DNA from 3 places in the Superficieibacter sp. genome. Region 2 is predicted to be linked to each of the others. Evidence: predicted binding sites of a transcription regulator. Region 2 holds the regulator's gene; each other region holds the start of a gene.
What was found. Region 2 encodes PurR, which represses purine synthesis genes. Its sites were predicted from a motif close to CANGCAAACGTTTGCNTG; they were not measured.
Positions count from the first base shown of each region.

Region 1 (4,213 bases), on a different contig from region 2:
TTATCCAGCACCTGGCGGTGGGTATTAAGACCCGGATATTTCGGCAGCAGGGAAGGATGAATATTTAACAGACGCCCCTGATAGTGAGCGACGAATTCAGGGCTGAGGATGCGCATGTAGCCCGCCAGCACCACTACATCAGGCGCGTAAGCGTCAATTTCCAGCATCAGTTCGCGGTCAAAAGCCTCACGGCTGGCAAACTGGCTGGCAGTCAGCGCATGCGCAGGAATACCCGCGTTGCGCGCACGTTCAAGGCCGAACGCATCGGCCTTGTTACTGAAGACTGCACGCAGCGTGCCGCCGATCTTTTTCTGATTGCAGGCATCAATAATCGCCTGCAGGTTACTGCCGTTGCCGGAGATCAGCACCACGATATTTTTCATTACTCAATAACCACGCGCTCGTCGGAATCGGAGGCTTTGATCATACCGATTTTCCACGCGTTTTCACCCAGCTTGTTGAGCAGGGAAATGGCTTTTTCCGCTTCCGCCGCCGGAAGCGCGACGATCATACCGACGCCGCAGTTAAAGGTGCGGTACATTTCATGACGGCTGACGTTACCCGCGCTTTGCATCCAGTCGAAAATCGCTGGCCACTGCCAGGACGATTCGTCAATAACGGCCTGGGTGTTGTCCGGCAGTACGCGCGGGATGTTTTCCCAGAAGCCGCCGCCGGTCAGATGCGCAATGGCGTGAACGTCGACCTGCTCAATCAGCGAGAGGATCGATTTCACGTAAATACGGGTCGGGGCCAGCAGGTGATCAGCAAGCGTTTTGCCGTCGAGATCGGTGGTCAGCGGATCGCAGCCGCTGACTTCAACAATTTTGCGTACCAGCGAGTAGCCGTTGGAGTGCGGGCCGCTGGACGCCAGCGCCAGCAGCACGTCGCCGTCGGCCACTTTGCTACCGTCAATGATGTCTGATTTTTCTACCACTCCAACGCAGAAACCCGCCACGTCGTAATCTTCACCGTGATACATGCCCGGCATTTCGGCGGTTTCGCCGCCAACCAGCGCGCAGCCGGATTGCAGGCAGCCTTCGGCGATGCCGCTAATCACGCTGGCAGCGGTATCAACGTCTAGTTTGCCGGTCGCGTAGTAATCGAGGAAGAACAGCGGCTCGGCACCCTGAACCACCAGATCGTTAACGCACATGGCGACCAGATCGATACCGATGGTGTCGTGACGTTTGAGATCCATCGCCAGGCGCAGTTTGGTGCCGACGCCGTCGGTGCCGGAAACCAGAATCGGCTCACGATACTTCTGCGGCAGGGCACACAGCGCGCCAAAGCCGCCCAGACCGCCCATCACTTCCGGGCGACGGGTTTTCTTTACCACACCCTTGATTCGGTCGACCAGAGCGTTACCCGCATCAATATCAACACCGGCATCTTTATAGCTAAGAGAGGTTTTATCGGTCACTGCAAAGTCCCCACGCATTTGCGATAGAAATAAAATCGGCGCAATTCTAACAGGGAAAGCAAACGTTTGCGAGCCTGCTTTAGTCCTGGCGTTTAATCAACGCGGATCCGACAAATTTGATACCGTTCACGAAAATGAAACCGGGTACATACTTGTGCTTGCCTCGACCCGAAGGAGTGCTCATCATGCCACTGAAACCGGTTTCTGTTTTCAGGGAGGGACGAAGAGGATGAACATTGCCGCATTTGATATCGGCGGTACAGCCTTAAAAATGGGCGTTGTCACCAGTGCAGGCGAACTGCGGGTGAAGGGCAAAGAAACAATCAATCACAGCGACGGCGACCAGATCCTGCAAGCGATGCAGACGTGGATAGCCGCTCACCCGGAATGTGAAGGTGTGGCGATCAGCGCGCCGGGCTATATCAATCCGCACACCGGCTTTATCGAAAAGGGCGGCGCGATCCACAAATTCGATGACTTCGCGATTAAAGCCTGGCTGGAGGCGCGTACCCGGCTGCCGGTCGCCATTGAAAACGACGCTAATTGCGTCCTTCTGGCCGAACGCTGGCAGGGTAAGGCCGCAGAGCTGACCAACTTTCTGGTGATGACTATCGGCACCGGTATCGGCGGCGCGGTGTTCTGCAATAACCAACTGCTGCACGGCGCGCATTTTCGCGGCGGTGAGTTCGGCTATATGTTTACCGAGCGCCCCGGTCCCCGCGACGTTACCCGCTACACCATGAATTCAACCTGCACTCTGCGCGTGCTGCGCTGTCGCTACGCCGAACACGTCGGCAAAGCGCTGGAAGAGGTGTCCGGCGAAGAGATTTTCGACCGCTTTGACGCGGGCGACGCCGTCTGCCAGCGGCTGGTCGGTGAGTTTTTCAACGGACTGGGCGCTGGCCTTTATAACCTCGTTAACGTCTTTGATCCGCAGGTCATTTTACTCGGCGGCGGCATCGTTGAACGTCCGGGTTTCCTGCAACTTATGCGCGACCAGATGGCCTGGTTTGGCATTAAAAATCAAATTGATACCGTCAGCAGCGGCAATGACGCCGGTCTGATTGGCGCGGTCTGGCATTTTAATCAGCAATACCGGTCGCAAAACAGCGACCATTCATGAGGGAGAGAACATGTCTGGATTTAAAGAAGGTTTTCTGTGGGGCGGTGCGGTCGCAGCGCATCAGCTGGAAGGCGGCTGGAATGAAGGCGGTAAAGGCGCGAGCGTCGCGGACGTAATGACCGCTGGCGCGCACGGTGTGGCGCGTGAAATTACCGACGGCGTGCTGCCAGGGAAAAACTACCCTAATCATGAGGCGATCGATTTTTACCATCGCTATAAAGACGATATTAAGCTGTTTGCCGAAATGGGCTTCAAATGTTTCCGTACCTCCATTGCCTGGACGCGTATCTTCCCGAAAGGCGACGAGCAGGAACCAAACGAAGCCGGGTTACAGTTCTATGACGATCTGTTTGATGAATGCCTGAAGTACGGCATTGAACCGGTGATTACGCTTTCGCATTTCGAGATGCCGTATCATCTGGTGAAAGAATACGGCGGCTGGCGTAACCGTAAACTTATTGATTTCTTTGTCCGCTTCGCGAAGGTCGTTTTCACGCGCTACCAGCATAAAGTGAAATACTGGATGACCTTTAACGAAATCAACAACCAGGCTAACTATCACGAAGATTTCGCGCCGTTCACTAACTCCGGTCTGAAATATCAGGAGGGTGAAGATCGTGAGCCGGTAATGTACCAGGCGGCGCATTATGAACTGGTCGCCAGCGCGCTGGCCGTAAAAGCGGCGAAAGAAATTAACCCGTCGCTGCTGGTGGGCTGCATGATCGCCATGTGCCCGATTTATCCGCTCAGCTGCGCGCCGAACGACATGATGATGGCGATGAACGCCATGCATCGCCGTTACTGGTTTACCGATGTTCACGTGCGCGGTAAATATCCGCAGCACCTGCTGAACTACTTTGACCGTCGCGGCTTTACATTCGACATCACCGACGAAGACCGGGCGGCGCTGGCGCAGGGCTGCGTGGATTACATCGGCTTTAGCTACTATATGTCGTTCGCCACTCAGGCCACGGCGGATAACCCGCAGCTTGATTACAACGAGACGACAAGCCTGGTGTCCAACCCGCACGTGCAGAAATCCGACTGGGGCTGGCAGATCGATCCGGTGGGCATTCGCTACGCGCTGAACTGGTTCTGGGATCACTACCAGCTGCCGATGTTTATCGTCGAAAACGGTTTTGGCGCTATTGACGTGCTGGAGAGCGACGGTACGGTCAACGATCAGTATCGCATCGACTATCTCTCAGCCCACATCGCTGAAATGAAAAAAGCGGTGCTGGAAGACGGCGTGGATTTGATGGGCTACACCCCGTGGGGCTGTATCGACCTGGTTTCTGCTGGCACCGGCGAGATGAAAAAACGCTACGGCTTTATCTACGTTGATAAAGACAACGAAGGTAACGGCACCCTGGCGCGCAGCCGGAAAAAATCCTTCGCCTGGTATCAGAAGGTCATTTCCTCTAACGGCGCGGAACTTTAAGTTCCGGCTGTAAACCCCGCTTCGGCGGGGTTTTTTTTGCTTAATATTCAAACGGTAAAATGATTCAGACAGGTTCTGTTGATTTTGGTCAAATATATTGGGTATGGCGCAACAGAAAAAAAGCGGTATAATCCGGCGATTTTTTTGTGGCTACCCCTCAAAGGAGAAAGAGAATGAAGATCGTTGAAGTGAAGCACCCACTCGTCAAACACAAGCTGGGCCTGATGCG
Region 1 is NZ_DAMAPU010000009.1:67,359-71,571, forward strand. It holds gene purN (phosphoribosylglycinamide formyltransferase) at 1-383, opposite strand, end outside; gene purM (phosphoribosylformylglycinamidine cyclo-ligase) at 383-1,420, opposite strand; gene bglK (beta-glucoside kinase BglK) at 1,650-2,543, shown strand; gene RT197_RS16100 (6-phospho-beta-glucosidase) at 2,554-3,984, shown strand; gene upp (uracil phosphoribosyltransferase) at 4,158-4,213, shown strand, end outside.
Region 1: a site for PurR is predicted at 1,476-1,493, ahead of purM (phosphoribosylformylglycinamidine cyclo-ligase). Genes of this name have one in related genera too.

Region 2 (4,213 bases):
ATTGATTACCGCAATGCCCGCCCGGTTTATCTGGAGCATTTCTGGGCGCTGGTGAACTGGGATTTCGTCGCGCAGAATCTGGCGGCGTAACCGGCAGGCGCAGAAGGTTTTCGCCTTCTGCGCCTGAGCGTAATCAGCGACTGGCGCAGGCTTCACGCTCTGACTGACGGCCGGAGAAGAACACCACCAGCAGGGCCAGACCGGCAATAATCGCCCCCATCACCGGGACAAAGCCGTAACCCAACCCACCAGAAATGACTGCCCCACCGGCCACTGCACCCAGCGCATTACCGAGGTTGAACGCGCCAATATTAACCGATGACGACAGCCCCGGCGCTTCGCTGGCAACCCGCATAACCCGCATTTGTAAGGGCGGAACCACGGCAAAGGTTGCCGCGCCCCATACCAGCATACTGACGGCCGCGCCGAATTCGTTACGCGCCAGCAACGGGATCGCCAGCATAATCGCGATTAGCAACAGCAAAAATCCTTTCAGCGTTGCGCTCACCGAGCGGTCGGCAAATTTGCCCCCCAGATAATTGCCGATGGAAAACCCCGTTCCCACCAGCACCAGCATGACGGTAATAAACGCGGGCGTGGCGTCGGCGATGCTGTGCAGTACCGGCGCAATGTAAGTATAAAGCGTAAACATCGCGCCCGCGCCGAGCACCGTGGTCAACAGCGCGCTTAATACCTGCGGGCGCACCAGCACTGACAGTTCCTGACGCACATTTGGCCGCTCGCCTGCCCCACCTTTCGGCAGCGAGAACCACAGGCTGAGCATCGCGATCACCCCTAATCCGGCCGTCGCCAGAAATGACATCCGCCAGCCGATGGTTTCACCCAGCCACGTCGCCGCCGGAACGCCACCAATATTGGCAATCGTTAGCCCCATAAACATGGTCGCTACCGCGCTGGCCTGTTTATGCTTCGGCACCACGCTCGCCGCCACCACCGATCCAAGGCCAAAAAACGCCCCGTGGTTAAGGCTGGTGACTATACGCGACAGCATCAGGGTCGTGTAATCAGGCGCGATGGCAGAAAGCACGTTGCCGAGGGTAAAGATGGCCATCAGGAAGATCAGCGCATTACGCCGCGCTCGGTGTGACAATAATAACGTCATCACCGGCGCGCCCACCATCACGCCAACGGCATAGGCGCTGATCAACATTCCGGCGGTAGGTATAGAGACGCCCACGCCCTCGGCGATGGTCGGCAGCAATCCCATCGGAGAAAACTCGGTGGTGCCAATACCAAACGCCCCAATTGCGAGCGCCAGCAAGGGGTAATTCACTTTCATTCACAGACTCCGTTTCAGCCGTCGAAATAACGGCACGACGAAAAGATGTCAAAAGCATGACATTAATCACAAAAAAACAGAAGTTACATAAATGGCAAAAGAGTATTGCGGAAAAGAGAACAATCAGCGAGGGAGGTGGCCCTCCCCCGGAAAATCAATGCAGCGCAGCAACCAGACCGCTGGCAACAATCAGACCCAGAACAATAATCGTCGTTACCAGAGAAAACTTAAGATCGGTACTCATCAATTTTTACTCCTTGTTATTACCCTGTGAAAAGTGAGCTTGTTCATTTTTACACACCTGACGGTGAAAATCTTGCCTGATTTAGATTGATCGCCATTTTTTCGCTTTCCCTTTTGCTCAGAATCGGCCAAAATTCCACGCTTAATTATAAGCGTACCAGCCATTGACCCCCACCTGACGTTCTGTGTCGTTTTCCCGGCCTGTTGCAATCATCACATTTTGCGCCAGGGGTGTGTGCAGGCAAACGTTTACCTTTATTTGCAGGCGTTCAGTAATCGGGTCTGGAGTAAGATTTTAATGGCAACAATTAAAGATGTCGCGAAGCGCGCAAACGTTTCCACTACAACCGTATCACATGTTATTAACAAAACGCGTTTTGTAGCGGAAGACACTCGTGAGGCGGTATGGGCGGCGATAAAAGAACTTCACTATTCCCCGAGTGCGGTTGCCCGCAGTCTGAAGGTCAACCACACTAAATCAATTGGCCTGCTGGCGACCAGCAGCGAAGCCGCCTATTTTGCGGAAATTATTGAGGCGGTCGAGAAAAGCTGTTTCCAGAAAGGCTATACCCTGATCCTCGGTAACGCCTGGAACGATATTGAAAAACAGCAGGCCTATCTGTCGATGATGGCGCAAAAGCGCGTCGATGGCCTGCTGGTCATGTGTTCTGAATATCCGGCTCCCCTGCTGACCATGCTCGAAGAGTACCGGCATATTCCAATGGTGGTAATGGACTGGGGCGAGGCGAAAGCTGACTTCACCGACTCGGTCATTGATAACGCATTTGAAGGCGGCTACATGGCCGGGCGCTACCTGATCGAACGCGGGCACCGGGACATCGGTATTATCCCCGGCGCCCTGGAGCGCAATACCGGCGCAGGTCGCCTGAGCGGTTTCCTGAAGGCGATGGAAGAAGCGCAGATCACTATTCCGCAGCCGTGGATTGTGCAGGGTGATTTTGAACCGGAATCCGGCTACCACGCGATGCAGCAGATCCTTAATCAGGCCCATCGCCCGACGGCGGTCTTTTGCGGCGGTGATATTATGGCCATGGGCGCACTGTGCGCCGCTGATGAAATGGGTCTGCGGGTGCCGCAGGATATTTCAGTCATTGGCTATGATAACGTGCGCAACGCGGAGTTTTTTACTCCGGCGCTGACCACCATCCATCAGCCGAAGGATTCCCTCGGCGAAGCGGCGTTTAATATGCTGCTGGATCGTATCGTTAATAAACGCGTCGAGTCGAAGTCCATTGAAGTGCATCCGCGCCTGGTCGAACGTCGCTCGGTGGCCGACGGCCCGTTTGTGGACTATCGGCGTTAAGTTATTCATCGGGAGCCGCAGCGTCCGGCTCCCGCAGCCATTCCCGGTTCAGCGTTTCACTGTCCCCCAGATACTCCAGCAGCCACGCCAGCGCAGGTGAGATATCGCTTTGCTGCCAGGTCAGGCAGCAGGCGGCATCAGGAAAAGGATTTTCAAGTTCCAGCGCCCGCCACTTTCCGTTGTCAATCCACGGACGGGCAAAATGCGCGGGCACCATCGCCACGCACAGTCCGGCGGAAATACAGGTTGCCGACGATCCCCAGTCCGGCACCACGACCCGTTTCTGATTATCCAGTAGCCAGGTAATGCGCTTGGGCAGCGAACGCGAGGTGTCTTCACGTACCAGCGACGGCCAGTTGCGCAACTCATCATCGCTCAGCGGCCCCGGCAGACTCGCCAGCGGATGATCGTGGGCGACCACGCAGCGCCAGCTTAGCATTCCCATATCGCGAAACGCGTAGCGCCCGCCGACCGGGATCGCCTGGGTTGCGCCAATGGCCAGCTCCACCCGCCCGTCGGCGAGGGCATCCCAGACACCGTTAAACACTTCCTGGAAGACAATAAGCTCCACGTCGGGAAAGTGACGGTAAAAATCGACAATCATCTGCCGGGTTCGCTCCGGGCGGACAATATTATCCACCGCAATCGGCAACTGACTGCGCCAGCCGTGAGCGATTTGCTGGCACTGCTGACGGGTGATCTGCATTTTTTTGATAACAGTCCGCCCTTCTTTCAAAAACCAGCTCCCGGCAGGCGTTAATTCCACATCCCGGTGCCGCCGCTCAAAGAGACTAACGCCCAGCCATTCCTCCATTTGCCGCACGGTATAGCTGACCGCAGAAGGCACACGATGCAATTCCTGGGCAGCAGCGCTGAAACTGCCGTTGCGTGCGACCGCATCTATCACTTCGAGGGAATATTCCGACCACATTTTCTGCCTGCAAATTTTTTGATGTCACCGCGCAAATATTAGCGTTTCACAAGCCGGAATGCACTGCCTACACTCTGGCGCACTATCATCTGTCATCAATAAGAGAATAACGATGCAACCTGGAAAAGGTTTTCTGGTCTGGCTTGCCGGGCTGAGCGTGCTGGGTTTTCTGGCCACCGACATGTATTTACCGGCGTTTGCGGCGATCCAGCGCGACCTGAATACTCCAGCCGCTGCGGTCAGCGCCAGCTTAAGTCTGTTTCTGGCAGGCTTCGCACTGACCCAGTTAATTTGGGGACCATTGTCGGATCGTTACGGCCGGCGTCCGGTTCTGCTAAGCGGGCTGGCTATTTTTGCGCTCGGTTGCCTGGGGATGCTCTGGGTTCAGGATGCCACCACCCTGCTGATCCTGCGG
Region 2 is NZ_DAMAPU010000001.1:762,716-766,928, forward strand. It holds gene sodB (superoxide dismutase [Fe]) at 1-90, shown strand, start outside; gene RT197_RS03895 (MFS transporter) at 134-1,300, opposite strand; gene RT197_RS03900 (YnhF family membrane protein) at 1,455-1,544, opposite strand; gene purR (HTH-type transcriptional repressor PurR) at 1,842-2,867, shown strand; gene punR (DNA-binding transcriptional activator PunR) at 2,869-3,798, opposite strand; gene punC (purine nucleoside transporter PunC) at 3,911-4,213, shown strand, end outside.

Region 3 (4,213 bases), 470 kb from region 2:
AGATTACGCAGGCGCAGCCCGTACTGACGGCGGGAAAGATAATCTTCCGCCAGCGCCATAATGGTGTTATCCGGCGATACCGCCATCCCACCAAGCGTATAAAACTCACTGTGCGCGGCGCGTTTGTTAGCGTCGAGCAGCAGCTCCCATTCATCCCATTCCGCCAGCATCACCGACTGGCGCTGATAAATCGCATACTCGCAGCCCGGCTCATAAATATGCCGGTAACGATAACCGTTTCTGGTCCAGGGTGCGGAAACTTCACGCTGCGGAATACGCCCCACGATCTCGGCAAGGATGCGATCCTGAAGATCGTGCTGGGAAGACATCACCTGATGACCGTAACTGTTTTCCTGCTGGAGATAGTCCAGCACGTCCGGCTGCGAGCGCGTATCGTCCCGCAGCCAGTAGTAGGGATCGGTGCGCGTATCGTTGTGCAGCGTCATGGTATGAGGAATACGTCTGGCTTTTGGTGGCATATCGCGACTTCTTTTGCTTATGACATCCTATAAGGTTGGCAAAAGTCGCCAGCGATGCAAGCGAAACGTGATGACTTTCCGCACGATTTACTCAGGAAGCGCCTGTTTTTGCTGCTTTAGATCCTGCTCGACGCCATCGCGAACATCCTGCGGAATTTTTAATGCGTCGCCGAGGGCGCTAAGGTAGCTACGTTCCATAAAGTGATCGACGTCAATCGCTGCGCAGCTGAGGAAATAAAGCTCCAGCGCTTCTTCCTCATTACGCACGCCCTCTGCCAGCCGCTGCGGGTCGAGAGGCTGTTCGATGGCCTGCGCCACCAGCGCTCTGCCCTGCTCTTCCACGCCCGCTTCGCGCAGTTGCTGCTCAATGGCAGCGCGTTCGCGATCGTCGATATGCCCATCGCTTTTGGCGGCGAAGACCAGCGCCAGAATCAGCCGTTCGGTACGTAGATCCAGCGGCGTCTGCTGCTGACCAAACTGCGGCTCACCCTGATGCGCCTGACGAATTTTGTCTTTGTATTTGTTCCATAGTACGGTGCCTGCCACCGCGCCACCGCCAGCCAGTAGCGCGCCGGTGCCATATTTTGAGAGCAGTTTACGCGAGGATTTATTGGCGACCAGCAGACCCGCCAGTCCACCGAGCGCGCCGGGCGAGAGCAGTTTACTTAGCCCCTGCCCGTGCGAAGCGCCGGAAGAGGCGGATGCGCCTTTTTGCGCCAGAAGAGACTGCAATTGATTAAGCCAGCTTGCCATAGAGATGTACCCTCACTCTGATAATGTAAAAAACAGAGTAAGCGAGGGGACGTCAGAAAGTGTCAAAACGGCAAAAGGTGCGCAAAGTATTGCCGCTTATTGTTGCTGATAGCTGGCGCTGCCCGCCGCGCAGTCAACCTGAACGAGGTAGCGAATATCGGCGCTTTTACCGCGCACGGTCAACGGTACTTTCCATTTCCCTTTGTTGCCAACCACTTCATTGCTGTCCACCCAGACCACCGGGTCGGCCTGACCGATTTTCTGTCGGTCTTCCGCCCAGCGCACGATGCGGTTTTGCTGATAGTCACGTTTAACGCTCGCCGCAATACCGTCAGCGTCAAGCTTCAGGCAATGGGGAAATTTGACCGTTTTCGAATGCGGATCCTGACTGACAGCCTGTACCGATGCGCTACCCGCCAGCAGCAATAAACAGAAAAGCGCTCCTGTTTTGTTCATCATGTTCTCCTTATTACCCAACGCTTAACGTGGGTTTCAGAAAAAGCATGGTACAAAACGGCAGGAGCGCAAGTCACGGTCAGGCGGCTTTGGTGCGCTTCGCGGGCGCGTCGTCCGCCACGGCTTTCGGCGAAGGCATTTTTCCTGCCTTCAGCACATTACCCAAAACGTCTTTTTGCTCGGCGATCCACATTGCCATGGCTTCGCGCTGCTCGTCGTCCAGCGCAACCGGAGACTGACCCAGCCACGTACCCAGCACTTCCGCCAGATCGAGCATTTTGTCGTAAGCATCGGCTTCCTTTTTGCTGGCAAAAGACATTTTTTCCTCACCTTCACGGATCACAACGTATTTAACTTCAACCGCCATTTTGCAGCCCCATATCACTGTAATTTTATACAGTATACCACTGCGATTTACCGAAATCAAACTTCAGTAATCACGTCAGCAAAGACAGGCGCAAACGTTTTCGTTTATACTGCGCGCAGGTGATCTGAAGGGAAAATGTGATGATTGTATTAGGTACTGCGCTGCGGCCGGCAGCAACCCGCGTGATGCTGTTAGGTTCCGGCGAACTGGGCAAAGAGGTCGCGATTGAATGCCAGCGGCTGGGGCTGGAGGTGATCGCCGTTGACCGCTACGCCGACGCCCCGGCGATGCACGTCGCCCATCGCGCGCACGTTATCAACATGCTTGACGGTCAGGCGCTAAAAGCGCTGGTGGCAGCGGAAAAGCCGGATTATATCGTGCCGGAAATTGAAGCCATTGCGACCGATATGCTGCTGGAACTTGAACAGGCCGGGCAAAAAGTGGTGCCCTGCGCCAGAGCCACGCAACTAACGATGAACCGCGAAGGCATTCGTCGTCTGGCGGCGGAGACCCTGAAACTGCCCACCTCCCCATACCGCTTTGCGGATAGCGAAGAAAGCTTTCGCCAGGCTGTCGCCGCCATCGGCCTGCCCTGCATTGTGAAGCCGGTGATGAGTTCCTCCGGTAAAGGGCAGAGTTTTATCCGCCGGGAAGAGCAGCTTGGGGACGCCTGGCAGTACGCCCAGCAGGGTGGACGTGCGGGCGCGGGCCGGGTGATCGTCGAAGGGGTGGTGAATTTTGATTTCGAAATTACCCTGCTGACCGTCAGCGCCGCCGACGGCGTGCATTTCTGTGCGCCGGTAGGTCATCGTCAGGAGGATGGCGACTATCGCGAATCATGGCAGCCGCAGCAGATGAGTGCGCTGGCGCTGGAGCGCGCGCAGACGATTGCACGTGAGGTGGTGCTGGCGCTTGGCGGTTACGGGCTTTTCGGCGTGGAGCTGTTCATTTGTGGCGATGACGTGGTCTTCAGTGAAGTTTCACCGCGTCCGCATGACACCGGCATGGTCACGCTGATTTCTCAGGATCTGTCGGAGTTTGCCCTCCACGTGCGCGCGTTTCTCGGTCTGCCGGTCGGCGCTATTCGCCAGTACGGTCCGGCGGCTTCGGTGGTCATCCTGCCGCAGTTGACCAGCCAGAACGTGACGTTCAGTCATATTGAGGCCGCAACGGGTGCCGGGTTACAGGTGCGTTTATTTGGCAAGCCGGAAATCGACGGGACGCGGCGGTTGGGCGTCACATTAGCCACGGGTGATAGCGTGGAACATGCCGTGCAGCGGGCGAAAGAGGCTGCGGCCAGCATTAAGGTTTCTGGATAAAAAAAGCCCGGTAGCGATCTGCGCTTACCGGGCTTTATTTCTGCCGTTCAGTTACTGCTGCGCACCCGCCACCGCTTCACGTGCCAGCGTGGTGATACGATCGTAGTCTCCGGCTTCCAGCGCATCCGCCGGAACCAGCCAGGAGCCGCCAATACACAGCACGCTTTTCAGCGCCAGGTAATCACGGTAGTTCGCCGGAGAAATGCCGCCGGTCGGGCAGAAACGCACCTGCGAGAATGGACCGGCAATCGCCTGCAATGCTTTGGTCCCGCCGTTCGCCTCCGCCGGGAAGAATTTAAATTCTTTCAGACCGTAGTCCAGCCCCAGCATCAGTTCAGAAACGGTGCTGATGCCTGGGATCAGCGGGATCGTGCCTGCGGTTGCCGCTTTCAGCAGTGGCTCGGTCAGGCCTGGGCTGATAGCAAACTGCGCGCCCGCTTCGGTTACTTCCGCCAACTGCTGCGCATTCAGCACCGTACCGGCACCAATAATCGCTTCCGGCACTTCTTTGGCGATGGCGCGGATAGCATCCATCGCACAGGCGGTGCGCAGCGTTACTTCCAGCACGCGCACGCCGCCAGCAACCAGCGCTTTCGCCATCGGGACGGCGTGTTCCAGTTTGTTCACCACGATAACCGGTACAACCGGGCCAGTGGTCAGGATTGCTTCTGCACTTGTTTTCCAGTTTTTCATCAGAGTTTTTTCTCTCGCCAGATCTACAAATTTGTCATCTTAAAAAGTGATGCAGGTTGCGCCCTGCTCAGCACCAGAAAGCTTTTCACGCAGTGCGCCAAACAGTTCACGTCCCGTGCCCACGCGCATGGCGCTCAGATCGGGGA
Region 3 is NZ_DAMAPU010000001.1:291,290-295,502, reverse strand. It holds gene ptrB (oligopeptidase B) at 1-479, opposite strand, end outside; gene RT197_RS01560 (tellurite resistance TerB family protein) at 567-1,232, opposite strand; gene yebF (protein YebF) at 1,329-1,688, opposite strand; gene RT197_RS01550 (YebG family protein) at 1,768-2,055, opposite strand; gene purT (formate-dependent phosphoribosylglycinamide formyltransferase) at 2,196-3,374, shown strand; gene kdgA (bifunctional 4-hydroxy-2-oxoglutarate aldolase/2-dehydro-3-deoxy-phosphogluconate aldolase) at 3,426-4,067, opposite strand; gene edd (phosphogluconate dehydratase) at 4,107-4,213, opposite strand, start outside.
Region 3: a site for PurR is predicted at 2,143-2,160, ahead of purT (formate-dependent phosphoribosylglycinamide formyltransferase). Genes of this name have one in related genera too.